DNA from 4 places in the Mesobacillus subterraneus genome. Region 1 is predicted to be linked to each of the others. Evidence: predicted binding sites of a transcription regulator. Region 1 holds the regulator's gene; each other region holds the start of a gene.

Evidence for each region. The regulator LexA, encoded in region 1, represses DNA repair genes until DNA is damaged. The targets are predictions, from matches to a motif close to CGAACATATGTTCG.
Region 2: the regulator LexA is predicted to act here: its motif matches at 1,635-1,648, upstream of LC048_RS05925 (Y-family DNA polymerase).
Region 3: the regulator LexA is predicted to act here: its motif matches at 1,234-1,247, upstream of addB (helicase-exonuclease AddAB subunit AddB).
Region 4: the regulator LexA is predicted to act here: its motif matches at 1,999-2,012, upstream of LC048_RS05825 (DNA polymerase IV).

The regions. Positions count from the first base shown of each region.
Region 1 covers NZ_CP129019.1:2,315,856-2,319,051, reverse strand. Annotated here, with positions in the region: partial or broken gene LC048_RS12070 (ATP-dependent DNA helicase) at 1-1,104, shown strand, start outside; gene LC048_RS12065 (hypothetical protein) at 1,151-1,354, opposite strand; gene lexA (transcriptional repressor LexA) at 1,514-2,137, opposite strand; gene yneA (cell division suppressor protein YneA) at 2,291-2,605, shown strand; gene LC048_RS12050 (YneB family resolvase-like protein) at 2,630-3,196, shown strand, end outside.
Region 2 covers NZ_CP129019.1:1,189,939-1,193,134, forward strand. Annotated here, with positions in the region: gene LC048_RS05915 (DUF4179 domain-containing protein) at 1-1,254, shown strand, start outside; gene LC048_RS05920 (YqzH family protein) at 1,309-1,500, opposite strand; gene LC048_RS05925 (Y-family DNA polymerase) at 1,730-2,989, shown strand; gene LC048_RS05930 (YolD-like family protein) at 3,011-3,196, shown strand, end outside.
Region 3 covers NZ_CP129019.1:2,990,436-2,993,631, reverse strand. Annotated here, with positions in the region: gene LC048_RS15560 (MFS transporter) at 1-975, opposite strand, end outside; gene addB (helicase-exonuclease AddAB subunit AddB) at 1,336-3,196, shown strand, end outside.
Region 4 covers NZ_CP129019.1:1,169,726-1,172,921, reverse strand. Annotated here, with positions in the region: gene gndA (NADP-dependent phosphogluconate dehydrogenase) at 1-565, opposite strand, end outside; gene LC048_RS05825 (DNA polymerase IV) at 718-1,986, opposite strand; gene LC048_RS05820 (methyl-accepting chemotaxis protein) at 2,177-3,196, shown strand, end outside.

The sequences.
Region 1 (3,196 bases):
TCACAAACTTTGACCACTGTCCTGACAGGATATATGCACCAGGACGTTCGAGAGGAATCACTGTATTTAATTGAGGATATATTAGAGCTTCATGATTCATGGTTTGACCTTTTGGTTGAAAACTCATCTGCGAAAGAAGGTTCTAATCGAAAAGAAGTACCGATGCTATCAAATATCAGGAAAACTGCAGAAACACTAGAGAAAAAGGTTAGCGATTTAATGGACCAGCTGGTGTTTGACGCGGAAATGTTCCTGATTGACGAATACCATTTAAAAATCATGGAAGAGTATCTCGAGTTTTTCGCATACGGTCTTTCCGTTTTCTTGAAGAACGACGAAGGGATTTTCTGGCTGGAAGAGAATGAAGTGCAAACATCTCTAGTCATCATGCCTCGACTAGTTGAGGATATATTGAAAAAAGAAGTATTTTCACAAAATATCCCGTTTGTATTTTCTTCAGCCACCTTGTCTCAAGCGGGAGATTTCAACTATATAGCGAAAAGCCTAGGAATCGAAAAATACTCATCCTTTACTGTATCGTCACCATTTGATTATGAAGAACAAATGGAATTGGTTGGACACATCGAGGATGAAGAAGTAAAAAAATGGAATAAAATAGGGTTGGACATTATAAGCAGCAATGGAAGCTCGCTTGTTCTATTCTCGTCAATGCAGGAAATGGAACGATTCCGGGCATGGACTGAAAAACAAGAATGGAGTTTCCCTATCTTGTTTGAAGGTGACCGTGAAATCAGTGAAACGGTTAAAGAATTCCAGACTGTAACTGAGACGGTTTTATGTTCCTACAGTCTTTGGGAAGGATTGGATGTGCCAGGAGAGTCACTGATTCAAGTCATCATTGCCTCATTGCCATTCCCGCCTCATGACCCAGTCTTCCAGGCGAAAAGAAAGCATGCGGATAATCCAACTGCAGAGGTAGATATACCTTATATGCTCCTACGCTTAAGACAAGGAATGGGACGGTTGATCAGAACCAATCAAGATAGCGGAGCTGTACATGTATGGCTTACTCAAAATCAAAAAGCTGTGTACAATGAAGAGTTAAAAGGTGTACTGCCTGTTCAAAATATTCAATGGAAATAGACAAATCCCGAAAGGACTATCCTTTCGGGATTCTTTTAGTTTGGTGTTAGAATTTGCAGCCACACTTTCTTCGGCGGCGGTCACGATCATCATCTCGATCATCCTGAGCACCTGCTACTAAATCCTCAATGATACAACGACGTACAGCACGGCAGAGGTCATCAAAATCAACAGTTGCCCTGACTCTGTCTCTGTCACGCTTAGGGTAGAATACGCCTGCTACATCGTTGTCATTACGATTGTATCCCATTAGAAACTCAACTCCTTCCTCATGAAAGATACTTACACATTATCTTATGTGGAGAGGTACAAGTTGTTAGGGTTTCTGCCTAATTAATACTTAAATGTGCTAGTCTCATATGATAAAAGTTTAATTGATAGAAAAAAGCAAGCGGAGCCCGCTTGCTTTCTAATGCATATGCCGGTATACACCGATAACTTTACCGAGTATGGATACGTTACGAAGGATAATTGGATCCATCGTAGGGTTTTCCGGCTGGAGCCTGAAATAATCCTTTTCTTTGAAAAAGCGCTTAACTGTTGCTTCATCCTCCTCTGTCATCGCTACAACAATGTCACCGTTATTAGCAGTTTTTTGCTGTTTAACAATAACATAGTCACCATCTAGGATACCTGCTTCAATCATACTGTCACCCATGATTTCCAGCATGAAAACCTGCTCATCATGTGGAACAAGGCGATCTGGAAGAGGGAAGTACTCTTCTACATTTTCAATGGCCGTGATCGGCATACCAGCTGTTACTTTACCGACAACAGGTACATTTACCACATTATATTTAGGAATGCGGCTATCTTCTTCTATTTCAAGAATTTCAATTGCACGCGGCTTGGTAGGGTCACGTCGGATTAAGCCTTTGCTCTCAAGTCTTGCAAGGTGTCCATGGACAGTGGAACTTGAAGCAAGCCCAACAGCTTCACCGATTTCGCGTACGGATGGCGGATACCCTTTTTTCTTGACTTCGCCTTTTATGAATTCAAATATATCTTGTTGACGCTTAGATAACTTTGTCATATTCACGCACCTCGTATATTTTCTTGTCCTAATTATACCATGTCTATTCCACAGATACAAACATAAGTTCGAATTTTTGAGTTGACACGAAACAAATGTTCGTTTTATAATGAAATCAATTAATCGAACATACATTCGCAAGGAGTGCTGTTAATGAAAAAACTATGGGAAAACTATTCATATGCCATGATCCTGCTTGCTGTCAGCTTAATCTTTTCGCTCGTAGCAAAAGCGCAACTTAATAACGAAGATGCATACATAACTGTTACTATAGAAGAAGGACAATCATTATGGGAAATTGCAGAGACATTTGCCAGTGAACATAATTTTACCGAAAATGAATTCGTTAGCTGGGTAGAAAAAGAAAACGGAATCATTGGGGAAAAGGTCTTTCCGGGAGATGAATTGGTAATTCCCGTTGTAGCTGAACGGATGGAACCTACCCAAATTGCAGGAGCAGAAAGATAGATTTGACTAGAATAAGGTGACTACATGAAAGCAATTGTTTATTGCCGCGTAAGTACAACGAAGGAAACGCAGGAAACTTCGCTGGCAAGGCAGGAAGAAGAGTTGCTGCGTCTGGCTAGCAATTATGGTTTTGAAGTAGCAAGTATCATTAAAGAAAAAGCTAGTGGGTATGACCTTGAAAGGGAAGGGATCCTCCAATTGCTGGAACTGATCAAGGACAAGAAGATAGGGGCCTTGCTCATCCAGGACGAAACCAGACTTGGAAGGGGTAATGCCAAGGTGGCAATTCTTCATTGTATATTAAAAGAAAATGTGAAATTATATAGTGTCTCCCACAGTGGAGAACTCCAGCTCTCTGAATCAGATTCTATGGTGCTGCAGATTGTCAGTATGGTGGAAGAGTATCAGAGGAAGATCCATAATATTAAGATTAAGCGAGGTATGAAACGAGCGATTGAGCATGGATACAAGCCACAGCGTAATCTGAAAAATCAAGGGGAGCATTCTGGGCGTGACCGGAAAGAAATGCCAATTGAGGAAATCGTTAAGCTGCGTAATAATGGACTGACCTTTGCTGAAATAGCTGCAACA
Region 2 (3,196 bases), 1.1 Mb from region 1:
GGAATCAGCAAGGGGAAAGGAAAGCGGAAGAGAAACCTTTTATATATGAGGACCTTTGCGTCAGCAGCAATCTTGATTTTTGCTTTTACAGCGATGCTCAGGACGTCAGAGACATTTGCTACGTATGTCACCGCGATACCTGGGATGGAGAGGATTGTAGAGCTTGTCCGTTATGACAAAGGGCTGACCTCTGCCATCGAAAATGATTTCGCGCAAAAAATCGGTGTGTCCGATGAACATGACGGCATCAAGATTACCCTCGATTCGGTGATTGTTGACGAGCAGATGATGGTGCTGTTTTATAAGGTTGACTCTTCAGGCGGACACAAGGAAATCTCGGTTGAAAACATGAGGCTGACCGACAGCGCAGGAAATAACATTGAAGAAACCGTGTTTTCTTTTGGTGGATGGGTGGATGATGCAGAGAATAACGAGCAGCTGCTTCAGGCGACATATGAGTTTTACCAGAATAATCTTTCAGAGAGTTTGCAGCTGAGTATTGAGCTCGCTGAAGGAAGAACAGAAGATGGTCAGTCTATAGCTAAGCTGGATGACACATGGGTAATTCCATTCTCGATTGATAAAGATGCTTTCAAGGATAAAAAAGAAGTGTTTGTCTTAAATGAGACAGTTGAGTTTGAAGGACAGAAAATCACTGTCGAAGAAGTGTCCATTTACCCTACGAGAATTGGGGTAACCGTCCATTTTAACGAGCAGAACACCAAGCAGGTTTTTGGCTTTGAGGATTTGAGGCTTGTGGATGAAACAGGAGAAGAATGGGCTGCAATTAATAATGGAACCACTTCGATCCATTCGGAGGAGAACAGAAAGGAATTTTACCTGCAAAGCAATTATTTTAAAAAACCTAAGGAGCTTTTTCTTCGCTTCAATTCTGTGCGTGCACTTAATAAAAATGAGCTCGAATTAATCGTCGATCCCGATAAACTGGAAATCCTGAAGGCTCCAAGTGACGGCCGATTGCTGCAAGTCAGCAGAGAAGAGGATCAGTTGATGCTTACCTTCAAAAGAAGTTCAAAGAAAGGACCGACAAATATTTCTCTCGACCAGGCAGTCGACGGCAATGGGAATGAAATCGGTGACGGTTCAGCCTCTTACAGATGGAGCACGGGTGAACAGCAAGTTGCTTATTTGATCCCATACTTCGGTGAAGGAGCAACTTCTGGCCCGATTACCTTAAAGTTGAATGAATATCCGGCAACAATCAACGGCGAAGCAAATATCAGATTAAAATAATCAAAAGGCTGTCCTGTTTATTCCAGGGCAGCCTTTAGTTTTCAGGGGATTTTTTTAAGTAGCCAAAAATTCATAAACAGCGTCATTGATGATGTCATGCAAATCAGCTTCGGGCTCCTCATTTTTCTGTTTCACAATCTTTATATAAATTTCTTCGAATTCCGCCTCGCCGAAAGGCAGTGAACCATCATGCCGGTACTGGATGAGGCATTTCTGGACCATCTTGCGAATGAGTTTTTTATCCATAACTTAGCACCTCTCACCCTGATTATACTTGGAAGTTCGCCTTTAAAACACCCTCCGTAAATATCTCCATTCCTGGCATGACCCACCATTTCCCCCTTAATTAAGTCAGTCCGGCGGAAAATTACCATTGAAACCGAACGCATATTCGCTTAATATAATGGGTATAATGAAATGGAACAGATGTTCTTGTTGTTGTTGGTGGGTATCCCTGCGGAAAGGAGAGAAGAACATGATCGATTACAGCGAAATGCCGCAAAATAAAATTTTATGTGTGGACATGAAGAGCTTTTATGCGAGCTGTTCCGCCGTGATGCTTGGACTCGATCCGCTTGACTGCTACCTGGCTGTCGTCGGGAATCTTGACCGCCCGGGAAGTGTCGTCCTCGCAGCCTCACCGCGTTTGAAAAAGGAGTTTGGCATTAAGACTGGATCACGGAAATTTGAAATTCCCGATGATCCGCGAATTGTGGTCGTTGATCCACAGATGTCCACCTACCTGCGAATTTCCACAGAAATCTCCCGTGTATTCAATCGCTATGTTCCAAAGGAAGCGATTCATACCTACAGTGTCGACGAAAGCTTCATAAAGGTAGACGGTGCTTCGAAGCTTTGGGGAGACGCTGCTTCAATCGCAAAAAAAATCAAAGATGATATTGAGCGTGAGTTCCAGCTTCCTTGCGCAATCGGGATTGGACCGAACATGCTGATGTCAAAGCTCTGCCTTGACCTCGATGCAAAAAAAAAGGGCGTTGCCGAATGGACCTATGAGGATGTCCAGACGAAGCTGTGGAATGTCTCGCCGCTCAGGGAAATGTGGGGAATCGGCCGCCGTGTCGAGAAAACACTGAACAGTATGGGCATTTTTACAGTCGGCCAGCTGGCGCGCTATGACCTGGAGAAGCTGGAGAAAAAATTCGGTATCATGGGCAATCAGCTATACTGGCACGCATGGGGAGTCGATTTTTCAGATATCGGTGCCCCAATCATGGAAGGGCAGATCAGCTTTGGGAAAAGCCAGATCCTGCTTCGGGATTACAAAGAAGAAGAGGAAATCAAGCATGTCATACTCGAAATGAGCGAGGAAGTCGCGCGCAGGGCAAGAAGCCATGGTAAGGCTGGCCGGACCATCAGCTTCGGGATCGGTTACAGCCAGGATGAATTCGGCGGAGGCTTCCATCGCTCAAGAACAATTCAGGACCCAACCAATATTACAATGGACCTGTATCGTGTCTGCCTCGAGCTTTTTGCCGAGAACTACACGGGAAAGACGGTGCGAAGCATTTCGATTTCACTCGGGAATCTCGTCACCGACAGTGAATTTCAATTGAATCTTTTTGAAAAAAACGGCTGGAAAAAGAAAAAGCTGGGCTATGCAATGGACCAGATCCGCAGCCGCTACGGCTCGACAGCTATCTTAAGGGCGGTATCGTATACGGCAGCCGGAACAGCAAGGCATCGCGCCGCACTCGTTGGCGGGCATAAGGGTTGATAAAAGGAGGAGGAGAGCAAGGTGATTCGTGACCGCGGAAGAATTAAATGGACGTCAATGATGCTTCCTGAGCATGTCAAGATGCTGCGTGACTGGGCACAGGAGGATGCATATGAAACGGAGAAGCAGCTTGATGAACAGCAGCTTGAACAATTGAATGAAACGATTCTCGAAGCGATGGAGTATAACCGCCCGCTCAGCATCACC
Region 3 (3,196 bases), 670 kb from region 1:
GCAGATTAAGATATTAAATGCGAAAAGTGAAGACAGTAAAAGCATCACTCCGCTGAATGGCAACAGGGCTGCGACCGGCGGTGCGAGACTTGCGCCTGTCAGCAGGATGAATGAATACAGCGACAATGCTTTGGCACGCTGGCTGCTGCCGTAGCCGCCAATCAGGGTAATGACTGTCGGGATGGTGAGTGAAATCGATGAAACAAAAAAGATAGAGAAGAATATTAAGGCTGCGGTGCTTTGGAAGAAAAGTAGCAGGAACGCGCTAGTTGACCCGATGGCCAAACCGAACATCATTGTTCGCAGCTCGCCCCATCGATCGATCAGTTTACCTGTGAAAAGGGAGAGAGAAGCACCTAACAATCCGACAAGACGGATTATCAGCAAGTCTGATTCAGGACCGTTAAAATAGCGGCCAATTGCATCATAGAATGCGATAATTGCAAACAAAAGTGAGAATGAAATACTATAGCATTTCATCAACCGAGAATCTTTTAACAATTGAAAAAAGAGACTCCATAAAGGCTTGCTTTCTACCATCTGTGGTGGTGATTCATTCAGCAGGAAAAAAGCAGCAGCAAACAGAATAAAATAGACAGCTGAAAAGAAAAAGAAGACGCTGTTCCAGGATGAAACCTCGGCAAGAAAGTCACTGGCAACCTGCCCAAAGATGCCGGCGATTAAAAATCCAGTATTAATCAATACAACAAGGATCGTCCTCTGCCGAAAATTAAAGACATCATAAGAGTAGGCGAAAGCAACTGAAGCGAAAGTGGCAAGAGTGATCCCCTGCAGGGAACGGGCAATCCACAAACTGAGAGATCCGGCAGAAAAGCCGACGGCCAATGTTGTCAGTGCGGAAGCCAAAAGTCCGAACACGAGGATTTTCCTCCGGCCTGTAAAATCGGATACAGGTCCGAATGACAGCAGTCCGCAGGCATAGAAAAAGGTAAAAAGCCCCCCCAGCGAGAACAACGTGAGATTCGGCGATTAATAGGTCTTCCGCAAGATCGGAATAGATTGGAATCAATGTGTAGATATTGCTTGCGACCATGATGGCGCAGAGTGTCAGAAGGATGGAAGCCTTGTGAAAAAAGGACATGGATTTCATGGATATCACCTGCCATCACTACCATATGCAGCCAGAACGGATTTTGCAGGTTGTTTTGGGAAAAATTAACGGGCTTCCTGCTTCCAAAATTGCCTCCAAAAAAGGTATAATGAAAGGTATATAGAACAATCGTTTGGTATGAAAAGGCGCAGGAAATAAAGCGCCTTTTTCAATTATAAATGGGATACAGAGATAGATATTTTAAGAGAGAAGGGGGAAGTTAGATGTCTGTACGTTTATTGCTCGGGCGCTCTGGAAGCGGCAAGACCGAGATGATCATAAATGAAATCAAGGACAGGCTCATTACCGACCCGCAGGGGGATCCGGTCGTTTATCTTGTTCCTGAACAAATGTCATTCCTTTCCGAATACAGATTGTCCACTGACCCTGAGCTTGGGGGAATGATCAGGGCGCAGGTATTCAGCTTTCCGCGCCTTGCATGGAGAATCCTGCAGGAAACAGGCGGATTTACTCGCCAGCATTTGGACAGTGTCGGGATCAGCATGATGATTCGTAAAATTATTGAGGATAAAAAAGATGACTTGAAAATCTTCCAAAAGGCTGCGGATAAGAATGGTTTTGTCCAGCAGATGGAGCAGATGCTGATTGAGTTCAAACGATATGCGATAAACCCGGACGAGCTCGCTGGAAAAATGGAGGAAAGCTCTGCGGGCAATAAAGCGCTGAAGGACAAAATCCATGATCTTGAGTTAGTCTATCGTCAATTCGAAGATGAATTATTCGGCAAATATATCGATTCAGAGGATTATTTTAAATTGCTGGCAGAGAAGATTCCTGCCTCGCAATATTTGAAAAATGCAGAAGTATACATTGATGATTTTTACAGTTTCACTCCCCTTGAATTGATGATCATCGACCAGTTGATCGGCAGTTGTAAAAGGGTGACGATTGCGCTGCCCGTCGATCAGGGTTTCAAAGATGCTCAGCCTGACGAACTGCATTTATTCAGGATAACTGGAGAAACCTGCTCAACCTTGTATGACATGATTAAGACAAAAGGCTATGAACTGGAAGAAGACGTCTTGCTGACAGAGCAGAAACGCTGGCAGGATGAATCCCTGAAGCATCTGGAAAGAGAGTTCGATACAAGGTCGGCGGTCAAATACAACGGTGAGTCAGCGATCCATATCGCCCAGGCTGCCAACAGAAGGGCGGAACTTGAAGGTGTTGCGCGCAAGATTCTTGGACTTGCCAGGGATTATGGGTACCGCTACCGTGATATGGCGGTTTTGATGAGAGGCAGCGAATACCGCGAAGTGCTTGAAACGATTTTTGATGACCATGGACTTCCTTACTTTATCGACCAGAAACGGAATATGCTTCATCATCCATTGATTGAGCTGGTCCGTTCCAGTCTTGAAACAGTGTTGGGGAACTGGAGGTATGAGCCAATTTTTCGTGCTGTCAAAACGGATTTACTATTCCCGGTCGGAGTGAATCTGAACAAGATGCGCGAACAAATGGATGTGCTGGAAAACTATGTACTCGCATATGGCATCCAGGGGGATAAATGGACGAAAAAGGAACGATGGAAATACCGTAGGATCCGTGGTCTGGAGTATGACGGATTGGCCCAGACGGATGCAGAAAAACAGACAGAACAAGAACTGAATGATCTGCGTCTGTTGATTACTTCTCCGCTGCTGCGGATGGCTCGCCGCCTGAAGAGGGCTGACACGGGAAGAAAACTTTCGGAAGCAGTCTATCTATTCATGGAAGAGCTTGATATCCCAGCTAAGCTCGAGGCATGGCGAATGGGTGCCGAACAGGAAGGCAGACTGGTAGAGGCGAGGGAGCATGAGCAAGCCTGGAATGCAGTGATCAACCTTCTTGATCAGTTCGTCGAGATGCTTGGTGACGCAAAAGTTCCGCCAAAAAAGTTCGTGACGATTCTTGATGCTGGCTTTGAGTCTTTAAGGTTCTCTCTCATTCCACCGGCAATTGACCAGATATTGGTTGCCGACCTTGAAAAGACAAGGCTTGCCGATGTGAAGGTCGCATTTGTCATCGGCGTCAATGAAGGTGTCCTTCCAGCGAAGATGACAGAGGAAGGGATTTTTGCGG
Region 4 (3,196 bases), 1.1 Mb from region 1:
CGATTCCGTTGTGGACCATTTTTACATAATGGCCTGCTCCATCCGGCCCAATATAAGTGGTGCATGCTTCTCCATTAACTTTTGCAGATATATCCTGGAAAATAGGCGCAACCAAGTCGTATGCTTCTTTTTGTCCGCCAGGCATGATAGAAGGTCCGTGAAGTGCACCTTCCTCCCCTCCTGATACACCAGTACCGATGAAGTGAAACCCTAGCTCGCTCAATTCCTTGTTTCGGCGCTGAGTATCAGCAAAGTATGTATTACCACCGTCAATGATAATGTCTCCCTTTTCCAGATGGGGCTTCAATTGCTCGATTGTCGCGTCCGTCGCTGCGCCAGCTTTTACCATCAGCAGGATCTTCCGCGGCATTTCAAGCGATTGAACAAACTCTTCAATAGTAAATGTTCCGACGATATTCTTGCCTTTCGTTTCCTCAAGCATTTCATCCGTCTTTTCCCTTGATCGATTATATACAGATACAGAATACCCTCTGCTCTCAATATTCATCGCCAGGTTTTTCCCCATGACAGCTAGACCAATGACTCCAATTTGCTGTTTTGACATAGTTCTGCTTCCTCCTTCATGAAAACTGTTTTAAATCATACAAACTAATTTAACAATGTACATATGAGGTTGCAAACAATCTAGTTTGTTCCTCTTTATTTTGACTTAAGCTTAAGCTGTTAAACATCCATCAAAAATCTTTTTACTCACTTTCATTGCTTCTTCTTTTTCTGAAGGAAATCCTTATTAAAACTCGTCCCTGCAGCGGTATTCTCCTTAGCCGCCGGCTTTTTCACTTGTGAGCCGGCACTCTCTATGATATTTTTGCCGTATTTCTCACGCAACTGGCTCATCGTATTGATTAGAGGTTCCTTTTTCGCATCCTGCTCATAAGAGAATAGGTCAAGCTGCTTGACTGCTTTGTCCGCTTCAAGCAAGTCGGTACCCGTTATTCCCAGCAGCCGGATTGGATCACCATTCCAATGCTTTAAAAAAAGCATTTTGGCAGCGGCGGCTATTTCGTCCTGCTTAGATACAGGATTCTGCAATTTTTGGCTTCGCGTAATTGTCTTCCTGTCCTTGAATCGTATCATTACACTAATGCTTGTGGCGACCGCTTCCTTCCTCTTCATCCTTGCAGCTACTTGCTCCGACAATCCATCAAGAACTTTCAGGAGCTCATGCTGATTCGAAATATCGCGTGGCAGCGTAGTAGAATTGCCGATACTTTTAAAATCGTACACAGAATCCGGATCGACCTGGCGATTGTCCTGGCCATTTGCTCTTTCCTTCAATCTTAATCCGTTGATGCCCAGCAGTCCTTTAAGCTGAATGTCATTCGCTGCTGCCAATCCGCCAATCGTATCAATTTCAATACTTTTTAGTTTGTCCGCTGTTTTTGTTCCTACTCCATGCATTTCCCCAACCTCGAGCGGCCAGAGGACTTTGGGAATGTCTCGCTTTCTTAAAACAGTTATCCCCATTGGCTTCTTCATATCCGAAGCCGTTTTCGCCAGGAATTTATTTGGGGCGACACCGATGCTGCACGGCAAGTCCAACTGTTCAAGGATTCTTTTTTGGATGCTTCCGGCTATCTCCAAAGGGGCTCCGAGGTCGGAGCAATCTGTTATATCCATATACCCTTCATCAATTGAAACGGGTTCTACGACCTCTGTGTACTGGCGTAAAATATCGAACATAGCAGCGGATGCTGTACGGTATCTGTCAAAATTCGGTTTTTTTATAATTAAATCAGGGCAAAGCTTCTTGGCTTCCCAAAGAGGCATGGTTGTCCGTACGCCAAACTTCCTCGCTTCATAGCTGCAAGTGACAATGATTCCACGTCGTTCTTCCGGATTGCCGGCAATTGCCAGTGGCTTGCCCTTCAAATCAGAATCGTATGCCATTTCTACTGAGGCATAGAAGCTGTTCATATCAACATGCAAAATGACTCTGCCCTTTTTTGGATACATTTCTTTCATGATCCCACTTCCCAAATATACGTTCCCTCTTAGTTTAACAAAAAACCGGCTTCAATACTTACGAAAAGACTGGATACAGCCAAGGTTGAATATGTGAACTTTATGTGAAGATATTGAATAATCCTTTAAAGATTTAATTAAACAGACCGATATATAGTTATATGACAGAGAAAAGACGGAGGCGTACGAAATGCAACACTGGTCGATTGGCAGAAAATATGCAAGCGTTTTCGCGTTTATTATGGTCATCTTCCTGGCTAGCTTTATTTATTTATCATCGGTTTTATCTAATCTCCAAGGAGTAATTAATCTTGCTGAGGAGAAAAGTGATTATGCGATCATGATTAGTGAAATGGGAGCTTCTTTCCGGCAGAAATATATTATTATCACTGACTACATAACAGATCCGAAACCGGAACTTCTAGAATTGTATAAAGAAGAGTCTAAGCAATTTAATGCTTCGTCAAAAAAACTGAAGGGATATGTAAAATCAGAAGAAGCAAAGACATTGCTTACTGCGATTGAGAATATCGATCAACATATGAATAAAGTCTGGGAAGAAGACATTTTTCAGACTGTCACGGAATTCAAACAGAATTATGAACAGGTTGATATATATACCCAAACCAGCTTGAAGAACAAAGCAGAAACAATCCGTGATATGAACATCGAAAAGTTAAATGCTCTCAGGACAACGATTCTTGATGACAGGACAAAGCTTATGAAGGAAACCAATTCTTCAATAGCTTCGATGATTCGAAACACTTTCATCCTTATAATCGTTGCATTCATTGTTTCATCTGTAGCCATGTACTTCGTCTCCCGCAACATCAGCAAAAGCCTTGAAAAAGTAGTCGCATACTGCAAAAAGCTCGCTGCCGGTGAATTAAATGTGCAAGCTTTGGAAGCGAAGAGCAAGGATGAAGTCGGCCACATCATTCTGGCAATGAACCAATTATCCGGGAACTTGAAGGCATCAATTTCAACTATTCTTGCGTCTTCTGACCAGGTAAATGACATGTCGAGAAACTTAAAACTCAATGCTGAAGCTACGACTGAAGCCAACAATGAAATTACCACATCGATCATGCAGGTGGCTTCTTCATCTGATGAACAAGTGAAGATATCGGAAAGAACAAATGAAGCGGCAGAAAATGTCTCTTCTCAATTAATTGAAGTTACCGGGTCATTAAAAGAAACTCTTTCTACA